DNA from 3 places in the Rhodoferax sp. SPJ4 genome. Region 3 is predicted to be linked to each of the others. Evidence: predicted binding sites of a transcription regulator. Region 3 holds the regulator's gene; each other region holds the start of a gene.
What was found. The regulator sigma-54, encoded in region 3, starts transcription at its own class of promoters, with help from an activator protein. The targets are predictions, from matches to a motif close to TGGCANGNAANCTGCTTT.

Region 1: a site for sigma-54 is predicted at 2,157-2,174, ahead of AC4BAR_RS04480 (CmpA/NrtA family ABC transporter substrate-binding protein). Genes of this name have one in related genera too.
Region 2: a site for sigma-54 is predicted at 2,511-2,528, ahead of nirB (nitrite reductase large subunit NirB). Genes of this name have one in related genera too.

What each region holds. Positions count from the first base shown of each region.
Region 1 covers NZ_JBYZMN010000001.1:894,318-901,123, forward strand. The annotation lists gene ntrB (nitrate ABC transporter permease) at 1-699, opposite strand, end outside; gene AC4BAR_RS04480 (CmpA/NrtA family ABC transporter substrate-binding protein) at 749-1,993, opposite strand; gene AC4BAR_RS04485 (ANTAR domain-containing response regulator) at 2,316-2,942, opposite strand; gene tsaD (tRNA (adenosine(37)-N6)-threonylcarbamoyltransferase complex transferase subunit TsaD) at 3,143-4,210, shown strand; gene AC4BAR_RS04495 (Hsp20/alpha crystallin family protein) at 4,236-4,631, opposite strand; gene rpsO (30S ribosomal protein S15) at 4,884-5,147, shown strand; gene pnp (polyribonucleotide nucleotidyltransferase) at 5,367-6,806, shown strand, end outside.
Region 2 covers NZ_JBYZMN010000001.1:885,402-892,207, reverse strand. The annotation lists gene AC4BAR_RS04460 (bifunctional protein-serine/threonine kinase/phosphatase) at 1-1,109, opposite strand, end outside; gene AC4BAR_RS04455 (nitrate/nitrite transporter) at 1,136-2,353, opposite strand; gene nirB (nitrite reductase large subunit NirB) at 2,606-5,071, shown strand; gene AC4BAR_RS04445 (type IV pili methyl-accepting chemotaxis transducer N-terminal domain-containing protein) at 5,080-5,865, shown strand; gene nirD (nitrite reductase small subunit NirD) at 5,881-6,264, shown strand; gene AC4BAR_RS04435 (nitrate reductase) at 6,267-6,806, shown strand, end outside.
Region 3 covers NZ_JBYZMN010000003.1:20,856-27,661, reverse strand. The annotation lists gene argS (arginine--tRNA ligase) at 1-1,225, shown strand, start outside; gene AC4BAR_RS11255 (SPOR domain-containing protein) at 1,239-1,910, shown strand; gene AC4BAR_RS11250 (thiol:disulfide interchange protein DsbA/DsbL) at 1,963-2,607, shown strand; gene lptA (lipopolysaccharide transport periplasmic protein LptA) at 2,753-3,376, shown strand; gene lptB (LPS export ABC transporter ATP-binding protein) at 3,373-4,152, shown strand; gene AC4BAR_RS11235 (RNA polymerase factor sigma-54) at 4,292-5,812, shown strand; gene AC4BAR_RS11230 (THUMP domain-containing class I SAM-dependent RNA methyltransferase) at 5,916-6,806, shown strand, end outside.

The DNA.
Region 1 (6,806 bases), on a different contig from region 3:
CATGTAGGGCAGCACCGCCGGGAACAGGATCTTGGACATGATCTTCCACTCGCTCAGGTTCAGCACCCGGGCCACGTTCATGTAGTCGGACGGCACCCGTTGCACGCCCACCGCGGTGTTGATGATCATGGGCCAGATGGAGCAGATGAAGATGGTCCAGATGGCGGCCGGGTTGGCGCCCTTGAAGACCAGCAGGCCGATCGGCAGCCAGGCCAGTGGCGACACCGGGCGCAGCAGGCTGATCAGCGGGTTGAACATGCGGCTCAGAAAGGTGAAGCGGCCGATGGCAAAGCCCAACGGAATACCCACCAGTGCCGCCAGGCCAAAGCCCAGCGCCACCCGCTTCAGCGAGCTGAGCACGTTCCAGCCCACGCCCTGGTCGTTCGGACCCTTGATGTAGAAGGGGTCGCTGAACACCGCGATGGCCTGGGCCAGGGTGTCCAGCGGCGACGGGATGCTGCCCTTGGTGGTCATGGACACCAGGGCCCAGATGCCCACCAGCACGCCCAGGCCAGCCACCGGTGGCAAGACCCGCTGCGCGATGGCGCGCCAGTCGATCGGGGCCCGGATGCGCGCTTTCGCGACCACCGGGGTGGCGTCGTTGGCCGCCTGGACCGGACGGACCACGGCCTTGGGGACCGCCGGCGTGACGGCGGCAGCGGGGCCATCGAGGGGAAGATGAAAAACAGCACTGACCATGGTGTCACCTCTGGAAGATGGGTGGATGGGGCATGAGGGGCAGGGCGGCTCAGGCCTTGACCTTGAAGCCGTCGGCATATTTCTTCGGGTCCTTGCCGTCCCAGACCACGCCGTCGATCAGCTTGCTGGTGCGCATCACATCCTTGGGCACGCTGACATTCAGCGCAGACGCAGCCTGCTTGTACAGTTCGATCTGGTTGATCTGCTTGGCCACGGCCAGGTAGTCCGGATGCTCCTTGATCAGGCCCCAGCGCTTGTGCTGCGTCAGGAACCACATGCCGTCGGAGAGGTAGGGGAAGTTCACCGCTCCGTCATTGAAGAATTTCATGTGGTTGGGGTCGTCCCAGGTCTTGCCCATGCCGTTCTGGTAGCGGCCCAGGATGCGCTGGTTGATGGCGTCCACGCTGGTGTTGATGTAGCTCTTCTCAGCCACGGTCTCGGCCATCTTCATCTTGTTCTGCAGGCCAGCATCAATCCACCGGCTGGCCTCCAACACCGCCATCATCACGGCGCGGGTCGTGTTGGGGTACTTCTTCACGAAATCGGCGGTGGTACCCAAGACCTTCTCGGGGTGGTCCTTCCAGATGTCCTGCGTCGTGTTGGCGGTGATGCCAATGCCGTCGATGATGGCGCGGTGATTCCACGGCTCTCCGACGCAGAAGCCGTCCATGTTGCCCACGCGCATGTTGGCCACCATCTGCGGCGGCGGCACGGTAATCAATTTCGCTCCGGATACCGGATTGATGCCGGCGGCGGCCAGCCAGTAATGCATCCACATCGCATGGGTGCCGGTCGGGAAAGTGCCGGCAAAGGTGTACTCCCTCGGGTTGGCTGCCATGTATTTGGCCAGCGACGGACCATCCACTGCGCCTTTGTCAGCCAGTGTTTTCGAAAGCGAGATCGCCTGGCCGTTGTTGTTGATGCTCATGAGAACTGCCATGTCCTTCTTGGGACCGGAGGTGCCCAAGTGGACGCCGTAGACGAGGCCATAAAGAACATGGGACATGTCCAGCTCGCCGTTGACCAGTTTGTCGCGCACGCCGGCCCAAGAAGCTTCCTTGCTGGGAATGATCTTGACACCATACTTTTTGTCGAAACCCAGCACCGAGGCCATCACCACGCTGGCGCAGTCGGTCAGCGGGATGAAGCCGATCTTCACTTCTTCCTTTTCGGGCTTGTCCGAGCCGGCGGCGTACACCGTGGCGCGCAGGGCGGGTGACAAACCCACTGCACCCACGGCGGCAGCTTGCAGCACCGTGCGGCGGCTGAGGTTGTGTTTCAACAGGTCGGTCATGAGGCACTCCTAGTGGTTCAGAAAACAAAAAAGGCGTCCACATCAGCCGCCGCCGCGCGCAGTGCGCACAGGAGCAGGGATGGGGACGCCTTTGTCCTTGACCAGGGCTTGCAACCCGCCGTTGGGCTGCTGCACTGGTGACTTGTTCAGTCTTGCGATCAGTTATGCAATCGCTGTGCCAGCTTTTGTGAGGGAGGTGAAATGCCGCCGCAACCGCTGATCCCGCCCCACGGGCTGGCCTGCGTGGAAAAAGTCACAGCAAGAAGACGGGAGAGTGCAGGGAATGGGGCGTTTCAGCACCGCGATGGTGCGACGCACCATTTCAGCCAAGCAAATCGGCCATGTCCAGCATGCGCTGTGCGACTTCGTGCAGCTTCAGGCCCTGGTTCATCGCGGCGCGGCGCAGTTTGTCGTAGGCCTCCTGCTCCGACAACTGCTGGCGCTGCATCAGCAGGCCCTTGGCGCGCTCGATCACCTTGCGGCCCGACAACTCCGACTTGGCGTTGGCCAGTTCCTGGCGCAGGCCCTGCTCGTGCTGAAAGCGCACCATGGCCACATTGAGGATGGGGCGAATGCGGTCGGCCGACAGGCCGGCCACCACATAGGCCGACACGCCGGCGGCCACCGCGTCGCGGGCCAGCGCGCTGTCGTCGTCGTTGGTGAACATCACAATCGGCCGGCGCTCGTCACGGGTGGCCATCACCACATGCTCCAGTGCGTCCCTGGCCTCGCTTTCGGCGTCAACGATCACCATGTCGGGTTGCAACTGGTGCAGGCGCTCGGTCAGAAACACGTCGGCCGGCAAGATGGCGATCAAGTTGAAGCCGCTTTCCAGCAAGCCGATGCGCAGGCTGCGCGAACGCTCGGCCTGCGCCACCGCGTGGTCGTCGGCTGGGTCGGCCACCACCAGATCGGGGGCAATGACCACAATGCGCAAGGCTTCTTTCATGCGGATGGTGGCGCAAGATTCGAGCCAGGGTGGCCCCCACGGTCGCGCACTGCGTGTCGCTCCCTGCCCCCCGAGGGGGCCGTGCCTTGCTTGGGGCGGCCCGGCGCTGCGGCCAGCGTTCCCAGCTCGCGCACTGTGTCGTTCCCTGAGCGCATCGGCCCTCGGGGACGTCGGCGGGCTTCCCCTAAACTCAAAGACCTATGTTGACCAACTTCCTCGTGCTGGGCATCGAATCGTCCTGTGATGAAACCGGCGTGGCTTTGGTGCAGGCGCGCGCCGAAGGCGTGCCTTTGCTGCGTGCCCATGCTTTGCACAGCCAGATCGAGATGCACCAAGCCTATGGCGGTGTGGTGCCGGAGCTGGCCAGCCGCGACCACATCCGCCGGGTGCTGCCGCTGACCGAGGAGGTGCTGAAGGCCTCGGGCGCCTCGCTGGACCAGGTCGATGTGGTGGCTTTCACCCGCGGCCCTGGCCTGGCCGGTGCCTTGCTGGTGGGCGCCGGCGTGGCCTGCGCCTTGGGTGCGGCGCTGGACCGGCCGGTGCTGGGTGTGCACCACCTTGAAGGGCATTTGCTGTCGCCCTTTCTGAGCGCCGACCCGCCGCAGTTCCCCTTCGTAGCCCTGCTGGTGTCGGGCGGCCACACCCAGCTGATGCGGGTCGACGGGGTGGGGCAGTACGCCTTGCTGGGCGAAACCATCGACGACGCGGCCGGCGAGGCCTTTGACAAATCGGCCAAGTTGCTGGGCCTGGGCTACCCCGGTGGGCCGGCGTTGTCGCGGCTGGCCGAGCAGGGCGATGGCGCAGCCTTCAAGCTGCCGCGGCCCTTGTTGCACAGTGGCAACCTGGATTTTTCATTCGCCGGGCTGAAAACCGCGGTGCTGACCCAGGCCAAAAAGCTGGGGGCTGCGCTGCCGGCGCGCACCGCCGACCTGGCGGCCTCCACCGAGGCGGCGATCGTGGAGGTGTTGCTGAAGAAGTCCATGGCCGCGTTGCGAGACACCGGGCTCAAGCGCCTGGTGGTGGCTGGCGGCGTGGGCGCCAACCGGCCGTTGCGAGCCCAGCTCAACCAGGCCTGCCAGCGCGCCGGCGTGCGGGTGCACTACCCGGAGCTGCATTTGTGCACCGACAACGGCGCCATGATCGCCATGGCCGCCGCGATGCGGCTGCAATCGGGGGTGGAGTCGGCCAGCCGGACTTACGCCTTTGACGTCAAGCCGCGCTGGCCGCTGGCCCAGACCCTGCTGGCCGAGGCGCTGCCGACGGCCTGAGCTGGCCGCAGCAGCGCCCAGGGACTCAGTCGATTGCGATTTTGACCCGGCTGTCGACCGGCTGCTTGCGGGCCAGGGTCACGGTCAGCACACCGTCTTCCAGCGTGGCGCGGCTGGCCGCGGCGTCCACGTCCTGCGGCAGCTCGTAGCTGGCCTGGAAGGCGCGCGGCGCTTCGGCGGTGGTTTCGATGCGCAGCTCTTGGCCATCGATGCCCAGGGCCAGCTGGGCCTTGGGAATGCCGGGCAGGTCCAGCGTCAGCGTGTAATGGGTGTCGGTCTGGCCGAAGCGGGCCTGGGCGCGGCGGGCTGGGGTCTGGAAGGCGTTGTCGAGGAATCGCTCCAGCGCCTGGTCCAGGTGGCGGGGGGCGACGGCCTGGGTCTGGCGGCGCAGGGCGACGGGGGTGGTGGCGGCAAAAAACATCGGGGTTCTCCTGTGAATCAGCGCGGCGCTCAACACGATTGCCACATGGCTGGCAGATGGGCGTGGGCTGGGGGTTTTCAAGACCGGGGTTGTGCCAACCCGGCCTCGGGGGTCTGCCGGGCGCCGCCGCCGGCCTGGTCTGGGCTATAATCGACAGGCTTTGGCATTGGTGCCGAAGCGCACGCTGGGCGCCGTTCCGTTGCCCAGCGCAAGTCGATCCACTGGCTTCATTGCCAAACCCCAAGGAAAACCATGACCGCTTTGATCAAAGCCGACGTTGTGAAGGCCAATGCCCGCAGCGCCAACGACACCGGTAGCCCAGAAGTGCAAGTTGCGCTGCTGACCGCCCGCATCAACGAGCTCACCCCCCACTTCAAGACCCACGCCAAGGACCACCACGGCCGCCGCGGTCTGCTGCGCATGGTGAGCCGCCGCCGCAAGCTGCTGGACTACCTCAAGTCCAAGGATTTTGACCGTTACGCTGCCCTGATTGCCAAGCTTGGCCTGCGCAAGTAATCGGTAAGTTCACCACGAAGGCGTCTGGGTTAGTGCACCACTAGCTCAGGCGCTTTCTTGTTTTCAGATTTCGAAGGCTGCAAAAACAGAGCGAAGCTGTGTCATTCCAATGGTGCTTGCGGGTCTGCCGCGAACCCCACTGGGATGGCATCGTGTTCTGTGTTGTGGGCTTCAGGCCAAGCGGGGTGGCCATAACCCCGCCAACCACAGGAGAATCGCATGTCCATTTTCAACAAAGTCACCAAGACCTTCCAGTGGGGCCAGCATCAGGTCACCATGGAAACCGGCGAAATCGCCCGCCAGGCTTCTGGCGCCGTGCTGGTCAACATCGATGACACCGTGGTGCTCGCCACCGTGGTGGCGTCCAAGTCGGCCAAGCCCGGCCAGGACTTCTTCCCGCTGACCGTTGACTACATCGAGAAGACCTACGCCGCCGGCAAGATCCCCGGCAGCTTCTTCAAGCGCGAAGCCAAGCCCAGCGAACACGAAACCCTGACCAGCCGCCTGATCGATCGCCCGATCCGCCCGCTGTTCCCCGAAGGCTTCTACAACGAAGTGCACGTGGTCATCCACACCGTGTCGCTGAACCCGGAAGTTGACGCCGACATCGCCGCGCTGATTGCTTCCAGCGCCGCGCTGGCCATCTCCGGCATCCCGTTCGCTGGCCCCATTGGTGCGGCCCGCGTGGGCTACATCAACGGCGCCTACGTGCTGAACCCGGGCCAGACCCAGCGCAAGGACAGCCAGATGGACCTGGTGGTTGCCGGCACCGAAGCCGCCGTGCTGATGGTCGAATCCGAAGCCCAACAGCTGTCGGAAGAAGTCATGCTGGGTGGCGTGGTGTTCGGCCACGAGCAGGCCAACATCGCCATCAACGCCATCCATGAACTGGTGCGTGACGCCGGCAAGCCGGTCTGGGACTGGCAAGCGCCGGCCAAGGACGAGCCGCTGATCGCCAAGGTCGGTGCGCTGGCCGAAGACAAGCTGCGCGCCGCTTACCAGATCCGCAACAAGCAGGCCCGCACCCAGGCCTGCCGCGAAGCCTACGCCGCCGTGATGGCCGGCCTGAAGGCCGATGGCGTGGAGTTCGATTCGGTCAAGGTCGAATCCATGCTGTTCGACATCGAAGCCAAGATCGTGCGCAGCCAGATCCTGCAGGGTGAGCCCCGCATCGACGGCCGCGACACCCGCACCGTGCGCCCCATCGAAATCCGCAACAGCGTGCTGCCGCGCACCCACGGCTCGGCCCTGTTCACCCGCGGTGAAACCCAGGCCCTGGTGGTCACCACGCTGGGCACCGAACGCGACGCCCAGCGCATCGACGCGCTGGCCGGCGAGTACGAAGACCGCTTCATGCTGCACTACAACATGCCTCCCTTCGCCACCGGCGAAGTGGGCCGCATGGGCAGCACCAAGCGCCGCGAAATCGGCCACGGCCGCCTGGCCAAGCGCGCGCTGGCCGCGGTGCTGCCGAGCAAGGAAGACTTCCCCTACACCATGCGTGTGGTGTCGGAAATCACCGAATCCAACGGCTCCTCGTCGATGGCCTCGGTCTGCGGCGGCTGCCTGAGCCTGATGGACGCCGGCGTGCCGATGAAGGCCCATGTGGCCGGCATCGCCATGGGCCTGATCAAGGACGGCAACCGTTTTGCCGTACTG
Region 2 (6,806 bases), on a different contig from region 3:
TCGGGCACAGTGAAATGGTGGCCGTCGGCCAGTTGCTGGCCCAGCGTGGCGCCCGCATGCCAGGTGGTCAGCGCGTACAGCGCCGACGGTGGCCCGGCCAGCTCCACCACCTGGGCAAAAAAGCGGGCCACAGCGCGCCGGCCCAGCCAGTGCTCATGGGCAAAGGCCAGCCGCTCGTGGGCGTCGGCCTGGGCCGCGTCGGTGAGGGTCTTCAGCACCAGCGGCCGGCCGGCCGCGTCGTGCACCCGGTAGACCAGCGTGACCCGGGATTCGTGCAGCAGTTCGTCCACCACCAGGCCGTCGTACTGGTCGCCCACCGCCAGCCGGGGCAAGGCCGGCAGGTCGCGCTGCAGTTGCAGGCTGTCGCGCAGGCCCAGCGCATCGATTTCGTCGACCCGCACCACCACCGCGGTGGCGTTGTCGGTGCCGCCCAGGTCCAGCGCGGTGTGCACCAGCGCCCGGGCGCAGTCCTCGGCGCTGCCCTCGCGGGCATGCAGGCGGCGCAGCGAGGCCGCGATGTCGCTCGGCGCGACCTTGGCCCAGACGCCGTCGGACACCAGTGCAAACACATCGCCGGCATGCAGCGGGCCAAAGCCATGGTCGACCGCCAGCTTGCTGTCCAGCCCCACGGCCCGGGTCAGCACATGCTCCATTTCCGGACGCTGCCACACATGGTCGGTGGTGAGTTGTTGCACCGTGTCGGGCGTACCCGGCCGCCACAGCAGCAAACGGGTGTCACCCACATGCGAGAAGTAGTAGGCATTGCCACGCAGCACCAGGCTGGTCAGCGTGGTGGCCATGCCCACCCGCGAATGGCGGGCCCGGGCCTGGGTCTGCACCCAACGGTTCAAGGCCTGGACGATGCGGTCCAGCGCCTGCGACACCTCCCAGTTGTCGGGCGTCGAGTAGTAGTCGGCCAGCACGTTGCGGGCACAGTGCTCGGCCGCCTCGCGGCCCCCATCGCCCCCGGACACGCCGTCGGCCACCACCGCGGCAAAGCCCTTGCGTGACAACTCGTCCCCGGTGGGGATGACAAAGCCACCGAAGTCTTCGTTGGCCTCGCGCGGGCCGGTGGCGGAGTGGTGGGCGGCGCTGATGCGGAGCGGCATCGCGAGAGCTTAACCGGCGGAACCGGTCAGATCTTCGCGGTGGTCATGGCCGCCGAGCCCCAGGTGGTGCGCCAGCGTTGCTTGACCACGGTCAGGCCCACCAGGGCCACCAGCGCCAGGCCGGCAAAGATCAGGAAGCCGGTCTGGTAGCTGCCGGTGACCTTTTGCGAGTAACCGAGCGACGAGGCCAGGTAAAAGCCGCCAATGCCGCCGGCCATGCCAACCATGCCGGTCATCACACCGATTTCTTTGCGGAAGCGCTGCGGCACCAGTTGGAACACCGAGCCGTTGCCCATGCCCAGGGCCAGCATGCCAATCACGAACACGGCCAGGGCGGCCCAGGACGACGACAGGCCGATGCTGACCACGGCCAGCGCGCAGGCGGCCACGACGTACATCACCGACAGGCTTTTGATGCCGCCGATGCGGTCGGCCAAGTTGCCACCGATGGGACGCATCAGCGAGCCGGCGAACACGCAGGCCGCGGTGTAGAAACCGGCGGTCTTGGCGTCCAGACCGTACTGGGTGTTGAAGTAAATGGTCAGCGACGCGGCCAGGCCCACAAAGCCGCCGAAGGTCACGCTGTAGAAAAACATGAACCACCAGGCGTCCTTGTCCTTCAGCACTTTGAGGTAGTCGGCCAGCGGCTTGGCGGGCGGGCAGTCGGGCGCGTCCTTGGCCATGACGAGGTAGATCACGAACACCAAGGCCAGCGGGATCAATGCCAGGCCGAACACATTGCCCCAGCCGAACCAGGCCGCCAGCGAAGGAGCGATCAGCGCGGCGATGGCGGTGCCGGAGTTGCCGGCACCGGCAATGCCCAGGGCCGTGCCCTGGTGTTCCGGCGGGTACCAGCGCGAGGCCAGTGGCAGCGCCACGGCGAACGACGAACCGCCCACACCCAGCAACACACCCAGCACCAGCACTTCGGTGTAGTTGTGAATGCCGGCCAGCCAGGCCCAGGCCAGGGCCCCCATGACGATGAGCTGGGCAATGATGCCGGTCTTCTTGGGCTTGAGGTGGTCCACCAGCACCCCCATGACGATGCGCAACAGCGCCCCCGAGAGCACCGGAACGGCCACCATCAGGCCTTTTTGGGCGGCATCCAGCTGCAGATCCTTGGCGATTTGCACGCCCAGCGGCCCCAGAATCACCCAGACCATGAACGCCAGGTCGAAATACAGGAAGGCGGCGATCAGGGTTGGCGGGTGGCCCGCGCTCCAAAAAGAGGATTTTGATTTCATGAATGCTCGGTCAAGAGGAGTTGCTGACTGTTTTTTGGTGCATCTCCCTGCGCAAGCTGCGTGCCAGCCTGCTTTTGAGGCAAAGACCCCAGGAATCCCCTGATTGCGCACGCAATTGGTGCCGGCTAGCCACCAAATCGGGGCTAGCGCCTCATGCTGGCGCAGAACCGGCATGCACCATGCCGGTACAGAGGCCGTCTGGCTGGCCCGCTGTTTGCTTATTCAGACCATCACGCAATTTCTGGAACAAGCATGAAAAAATCAAAACTCGTGATGGTGGGCAACGGCATGGCAGGCGTTCGCACCATTGAGGAACTGCTCAAGATCGCGCCCGAGCTCTACGACATCACGGTGTTTGGCGCCGAGCCCCACCCCAACTACAACCGGATTTTGTTGTCGCCGGTGCTGGCGGGTGAGCAGACGCTGGACGAGATCGTGCTGAATTCCTGGGAGTGGTACACCGACAACCACATCACCCTGCACGCCGGCAAGAAGGTCACCGAAGTCGACCGGGTCAAGCGTGTGGTGCGGGCAGTGGACGAGCAAGGCAACGTGGTGGAGGCCGAGTACGACCGGCTGCTTATGTGCACCGGCTCCAACCCCTTCATCCTGCCGGTGCCCGGCAAGGAGTTGCAGGGCGTGATCGCCTACCGCGACATCGCCGACACCAACGCCATGATTGACGCCGCGGCCAAGTACAAAAAGGCGGTGGTGATTGGTGGCGGCCTGCTGGGCCTGGAAGCCGCCAACGGCCTGATGCTGCGTGGCATGGACGTGACCGTGGTCCACGTCATGCCCTGGCTGATGGAGCGCCAGCTCGACGACAAGGCCGGCAAGCTGTTGCAGAAGTCGCTGGAAGACCGCGGCCTGAAGTTCATGATCGGCGCCCAGACCGAGTCGCTGCTGGGCGGCGCCGATGGCCGCGTGACGGCCATCAAGTTCAAGGACGGCAGCGAGGTGCCGGCCGATCTGGTGGTGATGGCCGTGGGCATCCGCCCCAACACTGAGCTAGCCGAGAAGATGCGCCTGCATTGCAACCGCGGCATCGTGGTCAACGACACCATGCAGACCGTGACCGACGCCCGAATCTACTCGGTGGGCGAATGCGCAGCCCACCGCGGCATCGCCTACGGCCTGGTGGCCCCGCTGTTCGAACAGGCCAAGGTCGCCGCCAACCACCTGGCACAGTTCGGCATCGGCCGCTACGTCGGTTCGCTGACCTCCACCAAGCTCAAGGTCACCGGCATCGACCTGTTCTCCGCCGGTGAGTTCATGGGCGGGGAAGGCACGGAAGAAATCGTCATGTCCGACCCCTATGGCGGCGTCTACAAAAAGCTGGTCATCAAGGGCGACAAACTGGTCGGCGCCTGCTTGTACGGCGACACCGTGGACGGCAGCTACTACTTCAAGCTGCTGCGCGACGGTCGCAGCATCAACGACATCCGCGACAAGCTGATGTTCGGTGAGGCCGGCGCCAACATCGGCGACGTTGGCCACGAAGGCCACACCAAGGCCGCCAGCATGCCCGACGACGCCGAGGTTTGCGGTTGCAATGGCGTCAACAAGGGCACCATCTGCAAGGCCATCCGCGAGAAGGGCTTGTTCACGCTGGAAGAGGTGAAAAAGCACACCAAGGCCAGCGCCTCCTGCGGCTCCTGCACCGGCCTGGTGGAACAGATCCTGATGTTCACCGCCGGCGGTGACTACTCGGCCACGCCCAAGCTCAAGGCCATGTGCGGCTGTACCGACCATGGCCATCAGGCGGTGCGCGACGCCATCCGCACCCCGCTGCCCGATGGCCGCAAGCTGCTGACCACCGGCGACGTGTTCAAGTACCTCGACTGGAAGACCCCCAACGGCTGCTCCAGCTGCCGCCCGGCCGTCAACTACTACCTGATCAGCACCTGGCCCAAGGAGGCCAAGGACGACCCGCAAAGCCGTTTCATCAACGAACGCAGCCACGCCAACATCCAGAAGGACGGCACCTACTCGGTCATCCCCCGCATGTGGGGCGGCGAAACCACCGCCGACGAGCTGCGCCGCATTGCCGACGCGGTGGACAAGTACCAGATCCCCACCGTCAAGGTTACTGGCGGCCAGCGCATTGACTTGCTGGGCGTGAAGAAAGAAGACCTGGTCAACGTCTGGAAAGACATCGGCATGCCCAGCGGCCACGCCTACGCCAAGGCCTTGCGCACGGTGAAGACCTGTGTGGGCAGCGAATGGTGCCGCATGGGCACGCAGGACAGCACCCAGATGGGCAAGGACCTGGAGCGCGCGATGTGGCGCATGTACGCACCGCACAAGGTCAAGTTCGCCGTGTCGGGCTGCCCGCGCAACTGCGCCGAGGCCGGCATCAAGGACGTGGGTGTGATCGGTGTCGACAGCGGCTGGGAGATGTACATCGCCGGCAACGGCGGCATCAAGACCGAAGTGGCGCATTTTTTCGTCAAGGTCAAAACCGCCGCCGAGGTGCTGGAGTACACCGGCGCCTTCTGCGAGCTCTACCGCCAGGAAGGCTGGTACCTGGAGCGCACGGTGCATTACGTGAACCGCGTCGGCCTGGACTACGTGAAGAAGCGCATTCTGGATGACCACGAGGGCCGCAAGGCACTGTGGGCTCAATTGCAGTTTGCCCTCGACGGCGAACCCGACCCCTGGTTCGAGTTCGACAAGGCCGCGGTTGACACCCGGCAGTTCGCGCCCCTGTCCGCCTGAGGCTCAGCATGCAGCGCAGAACGCTCCTGCTCGGCACCGCAGCCTGCGGCGCAGCGTCCTACCTGCCGTTGCGGGCCCAGGTGACGGGCATGAACGACGCCATCAACAAGGCCGGCCGCCAGCGCATGCTGTCGCAGCGCATGGGCAAAGCCTGGCTGGCACTGGTGCACCAGTGCCAGCCAGGCAGCGCCCAGCAGGTGTTGGACAAGTCCATGGCCTTGTTCGACCGCCAGCTGGTGGAACTGAAAGCCTACGCGCCCTCCGTCGAGATCCGCGACACCTATGTCAAGCTTGATGCGGTGTGGAGCGAATACAAAGCCGCCCTGGTGGGCAGCAAGCCTGGCAAAGGTGGCGCCATGGACCTGCTGGCCACCGACGCACGGGTGCTGGCGCTGGCCCACCAGGGCACGCTGCAGTACGAGGCCACCTCCGGCAAACCGGTGGGCAAGCTGGTCAATGTGGCCGGCCGCCAGCGCATGCTGTCACAACGCATGGCCAAGTTCTACTACGCCGCCGCCTTGCCGGTGGACCCCGACCGTGCAAAGGACGAGATCACCAAAGCCAGGAGCGAGTTCATGGCCGCCATGACGCTGCTGCGCAACGCGCCCGAGGCCACCAGCAGCATCCGCGACGAACTCCTGCTGGCCGACAGCCAGTGGGTGTTTTTCGACCATGCGCTGCAACGCATCCAGGGCACCAGCCCGACCGCGCTGTCCGACGTCTTCGTCACCAGCGAGAACCTTTTGAGTGTGATGGACCGGGTGACCAGCATGTACTCGGCCCTCACCGCCTGATTTCTAGGAAAAAAAATGAGCGAGTGGAAAAAGATCTGTTTGGTGAGCGACATCCCGGTGCTGGGTTCGCGCCGCGTGACCCGCGCCGAGGGCATGGACGTAGCGGTGTTCCGCAACAGCGAAGACAAGGTGTTTGCCTTGCTCGACCGTTGCCCCCACAAGGGCGGACCACTGAGCCAGGGCATCGTGCACGGTGAAAGCGTGGCCTGCCCCCTGCACAACTGGAATATCGGTCTGGACGACGGCTGCGCCAAATCGCCCGACGAAGGATGTGTGCCCAGGTTCGCAGTGAAGGTGTCCGATGGCACGGTGTTCCTGAACGCAGCGGAGTTGAAAACCCACGCGCTGGATCTGCCCAAGCCTCTGGCTGGGCCGGCACTCAAAGCCACCATGGCATGACGATTCACGAAACCAAATCCACCTGCCCCTACTGCGGGGTTGGCTGCGGTGTGGTCATCGAAGCCCGGGGGGACCAAATCACTGGCGTGCGCGGTGACCCTGACCATCCGGCCAACTTTGGCAAGCTGTGCAGCAAAGGGTCAACCCTGCACCTGACCGCCAGCGCCGCCGTGACGCGGCAAACCCGGCTGTTGCACCCGATGCAAAGACTGCAACGGGGTGCGGCACCCCATCGCATTGGATGGGATGCCGCGCTTGACTTGGCCACCACCGAATTTGCCAGCGTGATACTGACCCATGGACCGGACGCGGTGGGTTTCTACATCTCAGGCCAATTGCTCACGGAGGACTATTACGTCTTCAACAAACTGGCCAAGGGTCTGATCGGCACCAACAACGTGGACACCAACTCCCGACTGTGCATGAGCAGCGCAGTGGCTGGCTACAAAATGACACTGGGGGCTGATGCCCCGCCGACCTGCTACGACGACGTGAACCATGCCCAGTGCATCTTCATCGTCGGCAGCAACACCGCCTACGCC
Region 3 (6,806 bases):
CCTGTTCGACAGCCAGGGCTGGCGGGTGCACCGCGAGTTCTATTACAACGACGCCGGGGTGCAGATCCAGACCCTGGCCTCGTCCACCCAGGCCCGGGCCAAGGGCCTCAAGCCCGGTGACGCCGGCTGGCCGGAGAGTGCCTACAACGGCGACTACATCGCCGACATCGCGACCGACTTCCTGGCCAAGAAGACCGTCAAGTCCGACGACCGTGAATTCACCGCCAGCGGCGACGCCGACGATCTGGATTCACTGCGCGAGTTCGCCGTGGCCTATTTGCGCCGTGAACAAGACCTGGACCTGAAGGCCTTCCAGGTGCGCTTCGACCAGTACTACCTGGAGTCCAGCCTGTACACCAGCGGCCGGGTGGCGGCGGCGGTGCAAAAGCTCATCGATGCCGGCAAGACCTACGAGCTGGACGGCGCGCTGTGGCTCAGGTCCACCGACTACGGTGACGACAAGGACCGCGTGATGAGAAAGTCCGACGGCGGCTTCACCTACTTCGTGCCCGATGTGGCCTACCACATCACCAAGTGGGAACGCGGCTTTGGCCGGGTCATCAACATCCAGGGCACTGACCACCACGGCACCATCGCCCGGGTGCGCGCCGGCCTGCAGGCCGCCAACGTGGGCATTCCCGAGGGCTACCCCGACTACGTGCTGCACACCATGGTGCGGGTGATGCGCGGCGGCGAGGAGGTCAAGATCTCCAAGCGTGCCGGCAGCTATGTCACGCTGCGCGACCTGATCGAGTGGACCTCGAAGGACGCGGTGCGCTTCTTCCTGCTCAGCCGCAAGCCCGACACCGAGTACATCTTCGACATCGACCTGGCGCTGGCGCAGAACAACGACAACCCGGTTTACTACGTGCAGTACGCCCATGCCCGCATCTGCTCGGTGCTGGCGGCCTGGGGCGGTGAGCGCGCCAGCCTGGCCGGCGTGGACCTGTCGCCGCTGGACAGCCCGGCCGCCCAGGCGCTGATGCTGCTGCTGGCCAAGTACCCGGCCATGCTGACCGAGGCCGCGGCCGGCTTCGCGCCGCACGACGTCACCTTCTACCTGCGTGAACTGGCCGCCTGTTACCACAGCTACTACGACGCCGAACGCATCCTGGTCGACGACCCGGCCGTCAAGCTGGCCCGGCTGGCCCTGGTGGCCGCCACCGCCCAGGTGCTGCACAATGGCCTGGCGATGCTGGGCGTCAGTGCCCCGACCAAGATGTGAGCAGAAAGAGACCATGAAGCAAGGACGCAGCGGGGCCATTGTGGGCTTCATCATCGGGGTGCTGGTGGGCCTGGGCGCCGCCCTGGCGGTGGCGGTGTTCGTCACCAAGGTGCCGGTGCCCTTCATGAACAAGGCCCCGGCCAACCGCTCGGCCACCCAGGAGGCGGCCGAGGCCCAGAAAAACAAGGACTGGGACCCCAACGCCGCGCTGCAGGGCAAGAACCCGGTGCGCCCACCGGTGGCGCTGGGCAACACGCCGGCCGTCACCGGCGAGGCGGCCAGGCCGGCGCCCGGTGCGCCCGCCCGCGCCGACGCCAAAGCCCCGGCCTCGGCCGACCCGCTGGGCGACCTGGCCCGGGCCCGCGCCGCGGCTGCTGGCCCGGCGGCCACGCCCAAGGTCACCGCCACCAACCCCGTTCCCGCCGCGCCCAGCGGCGCGCCGGTAGACCCCTTCACCTACTTTGTGCAGGCCGGCGCCTTCCGCACGCCCGAAGAGGCCGACGCCCAGCGGGTGCGCTTGTCGCTGATGGGGGTGGAGGCCAAGGTCACCGAGCGCGAACAGTCCGGTCGCACCGTCTACCGGGTCCGGGTGGGTCCGTTCGAGCGCCGCGAGGACGCCGACCGCAGCAAGGACAAACTCGACACCAATGGCGTGGAAACCGCGCTGGTGCGGGTGCAGCGCTGAACTTTTTGCGCCACCGCGCAGTCAGACCCCCATCAACAGGAGAGATCGAGTCATGGAACGTCGGGAATTTTCGGCCGCGTTGGCGGTGGGCATGTTGGCTTTGTCGGGCGCCACGAGGGCGCAGGGTGCGAAGCCGCAGAACGGCGAGCAGTACCTGACGCTGGACCAGCCGGTGGCGGTGGACGTGCCGGCCGGCAAGGTCGAGGTGATCGAGTTCTTCTGGTACAGCTGTCCGCATTGCAACGCTTTTGAGCCCACGCTGGAGCCCTGGATCAAGCGCCAGCCCAAGGACGTGGTGGTGCGCCGGGTGCCGGTGGCCTTCCGGGCCGACTTCGTGCCCCAGCAGCGCCTGTACTACGCGCTGGAAGCCATGGGCCGGGTCGACGACATGCACCGCAAGGTCTTCCACGCCGTGCATGTGGAAAAGCAGCCATTGAACACCGACGCCGCCATCATCGCCTGGGCCGAGAAGCAAGGCCTGGACAAGGCCAAGTTCACCGAGCAGTTCAGCTCCTTCAGCGCCAGTTCCAAGGCCCGCAAGGCGGCCCAGTTGCAGGACGCCTTCAAGGTCCAGGGCGTGCCCTCGCTGGGCATTGCCGGCCGTTATTACACCGACGGCACGCTGGCCGGCGGCACCATGGCGCAGGCCCTGGCCGTCGCCGACTACCTGGTGGCCGAGGTTCGCAAGGCCAAATAAGCCTGCGCTGCGCCCCCCATGCCAAGGCCCGCCACCGCGCGGGCCTTGGCTTTGGGGGGTGTTGTTGCTGCAATGCAGCATGGTCACGGGAAACCCCAATCCTGCCCGGGTGGCGGGCTACAATGCCAGCAAGAATCATGCCCTTATGAAAAACACCCGTTTGTTCCTTCGCCTGGCTGGGGTCTTGTTGTCGCTGACGCTGGGAGCGGCTGGCCCGGCCCAGGCCGAAAAGGCCGACAAAGACAAACCCATGAACGTCGAGGCCGATGCCCTGCGTTACGACGACCTGCGGCAGACCAGTCTGTTCACCGGCAACGTGGTCATCTCCAAAGGCACGCTGCTGATCCGGGCCGCCCGGGTGGATGTGCGGCAGGATGGCCAGGGCGCGCAGTTCGGCGTGGCCACCGCGGCGCCGGGCAAACTGGCCTACTTCCGCCAGAAACGCGAGGGCCTGGACGAGTTCATCGAGGGCGAGGCCGAGCAGATCGACTACGACGGCAAAGCCGACAACGTCAAGCTGACACGCCGGGCCACGCTGCGCCGTTTCCGGGGCGACACCGTCACCGACGAAACCAGCGGCAGCGTGATCACCTACGACAACACCTCCGACGTCTTCACCGTCAACGGTGGCGCGGTCAATGCCGCCTCTGACAACCCGGGCGGCCGGATTCGCGCCGTGCTCACCCCCAAGGCGGCGGCGTCGGCCACGCCGGCCCAGCCGCCAGCCCAACTGCGGTCCAGCGAGCGCCTGCCCGGGAGCGGCAAATGAGTGCGCTGCCGGTCGCGGCCAGCGGCACAGAGGCGCCCAGCCGGCTGGAAGCCCGCGGCCTGCAAAAAGCCTACGGCAGCCGCAAGGTGGTCAAGGACGTCTCGCTGGCCGTGCAAAAAGGCGAGGTCGTGGGCCTGCTGGGGCCCAACGGCGCCGGCAAGACCACCTCGTTCTACATGATCGTGGGCCTGGTGCGGGCCGACGCCGGCGTGATCTCCATTGGCGGCCAGTCGGTCGAGCACATGCCCATCCACCGCCGTTCGCGGCTGGGCCTGAGCTATCTGCCGCAGGAAGCGTCGATCTTCCGCAAGCTCAATGTCGAAGACAACATCCGCGCGGTGCTGGAGTTGCAGCGCGACGAGGGCGGCCGGCCGCTGGGCCGCGCGGTCATCGAGCAGCGGGTGGATGCGCTGCTGCAAGACCTGCGGGTCGAGCACCTGCGCGATTCGCCGGCCCCTGCGCTGTCGGGCGGTGAGCGGCGCCGGGTCGAGATTGCCCGCGCCCTGGCCACCCAGCCGCAGTTCATCCTGCTCGACGAGCCCTTTGCCGGCATCGACCCGATCGCGGTGATCGAGATCCAGCGCATCATCGGTTTTCTGAAGTCGCGCGGCATCGGCGTGCTGATCACCGACCACAACGTGCGTGAAACCCTGGGCATCTGCGACCACGCCTACATCATCAGCGACGGTCATGTGCTGGCCCAGGGCACGCCCGCCGAGATCGTTGACAACGCCGATGTTCGCCGCGTCTACCTGGGCGAACATTTCCGCATGTGAACATGGCCCCCACGTTCGCGCACTGCGTGTCGCTCTCTGCCCCCCGAGGGGGCCGCGTTTTTCCTTGGGGCGGCCCGGCGGAAAAACCAGCGCCCCTGTTTGAGTCTTGCGGGGCATTCGCAGTCCCTTGTTCGCCTGCATGAAACAAGGCCTTTCCCTCCGTGTCTCCCAGCACCTCGCATTGACGCCGCAACTGCAGCAGTCAATCCGACTGCTGCAGCTGTCCACGCTGGAACTCAGCCAGGAGGTCGAGCAGATGCTCGACGAAAACCCCTTCCTCGACGTGGCCGACGAGACCGCGCCGCGCGAGGAGTTTGGCCTGGCCCAGGCCGATGCCCGGGCCGACGACGAGCCGTTTTCGTCATCGTCCAGCAGCACTGAGACCGAGGCGGTGGCCGATGGGGTGGGCGACGGTGAGCCAGCCCTGCCCGACAACTGGGACGGCGACGGCAGCACCGAGATCGCGCCCAACGACAGCGAGTGGGGCGGCGACGCGCCAGCCCACCAGCGGCAGGACGACGACGGCGCGATGGACGCCACCGAACTGGCCCGCCAGCAGGAGTCGCTGACCGCCTTTTTGCACCGCCAGGCCTTGTCGCTGCGCCTGAGCGAGATCGACCGCGCCGCGCTGCGTTTCCTGATCGAGTCGCTCAACGACGACGGCTACCTCGAAGACAGCCTGGACCTGCTGGCCCGCGGCCTGGCCGGCGACGATGCCGAGCAGGTCGAGGAGTTGGTGCAGCGTTTTGGCATGGCCTTGCGCCTGCTGCAAAGCCTGGAGCCGGTGGGCGTGGGTGCTCGCCACCTGGCCGAATGCCTGAGCCTGCAGCTCAAGGCCTTGCCCCCCAGCGAGGTGGTCAAGGCCGCCCAGGCCATTTGCGCCCAGCCCATGGAGCTGCTGGCGCGGCGCGATTTCAAGCGCCTGGCCCAGCTGTGCCAGCTCAGCGACGCGCTGGTGCGCCAGGGCATTGCACTGATCCAGACCCTGGAGCCCAAGCCAGGCCGGCGCTTTGTGGACGTGGAGCGCAACATCGTCGTGCCCGACGTCATCGTGGTGCAGGTGGGGCGTGGCCCCAACCCGCGTTTCCGGGCCCAGCTCAACCCCGACGTCATGCCCCGGCTGCGGGTGCACGACATCTATGCCGGTGCGCTCAAGGCCAGCCGCGGCGGCAATGCCCAGGCGCTTCAGCAGCGGCTGCAGGAAGCGCGCTGGTTCATCAAGAACATCCAGCAGCGCTTCGACACCATCCTGCGCGTCAGCAGCGCCATCGTCGAGCGGCAGAAGAACTTCTTCGTCCATGGCGAGCTGGCCATGCGGCCGCTGGTGCTGCGCGAGATCGCCGACGAGCTGGGCCTGCACGAGTCCACCATCTCGCGGGTCACCACCGCCAAGTACATGGCCACGCCTTTTGGCACCTTCGAGCTGAAGTATTTCTTCGGCTCGGCACTGGGCACCGAAACCGGCGGCAACGCGTCGAGCACCGCGGTGCGGGCGCTGATCAAGCAGTTTGTCAGCGCCGAAAACCTCAAGAAGCCGCTCAGCGACAACCAGATTTCCGAGATGCTGAAAGAGCAGGGCATTGAGTGCGCGCGCCGCACCGTGGCCAAGTACCGCGAGGCCTTGCGCATCGCGCCCGCCAACCTGCGCAAAGCACTGTGAACATGACCCCCACGCTCCCCACTGCGTGTGGTTCGCTGCCCGCCGAGGGGGCCGTGTTTCGCCCAGGGGCGGCCCGGCGGCGAAACATCCAGGCTTTTGACCAATGAACCAACTTCACCTTTTTTTGCCCTGCGCCGCTGGCGTGGAAGACCTGCTGGAGGCCGAGGTGCGGCGGCTGTGCAGCGGCCACACCGACAAGCTGCGCGGCGGCGTGCGGGTGGTGGCCTCCTGGCGCGACGCCATGCTGCTCAACCTGCACAGCCGGTTGGCCCAGCGGGTGCTGGTGCAGCTGGCGGACGGCTTTTACCGCAGCGAAAACGACCTCTATGCCATCGCCAGCGAGGTGGCCTGGGAAATCTGGTTCACGCCGCGGCAAAGCATCAAGGTGGAGATCACCGCCCAGCACAGCCCGCTGACCTCGCTGAACTTTGCCGCGCTGAAGGTCAAGGACGCGGTCTGTGACCGCTTCCGGGCCAAGAGCGGTGGCGTGCGGCCCGACGTCAACACCCAGTGGCCCGATGTGCGCATCTACACCCACCTGACCACCGACCGCTGCGCCCTCTACATCGACACCTCGGGCGAGCCGCTGTTCAAACGCGGCTGGCGCGAAGACAAGGGCGAGGCGCCGCTGAAGGAAACCCTGGCCGCCGCCATGCTGGCCGCCAGCGGCTGGGACGCCACGGTGCCGCTGTACGACCCCTGCTGCGGCAGCGGCACCATCGCCATCGAGGCCGCCACCATCGCCTGCCACCAGGCGCCTGGCCTGCTGCGCCGCTTCGCCTTCGAAAAATACCTGCCCTTCCAGGCCCATGTGTGGGACGCGCTGCGCGACCAGGCCGAGGCCGCCGTGTGCGCGCCCACCGCGCCGGTGTTTGGCAGCGACGTGGCCTTCCGCATGGTGGACTTCGCCCAGCGCAACGCCGAGCGGGCCGGTGTGGCCCACGCGGTGCAGTTGCGCGGCGGCGACGCCTTGCAGCGCATGCCGCCGGCCGAG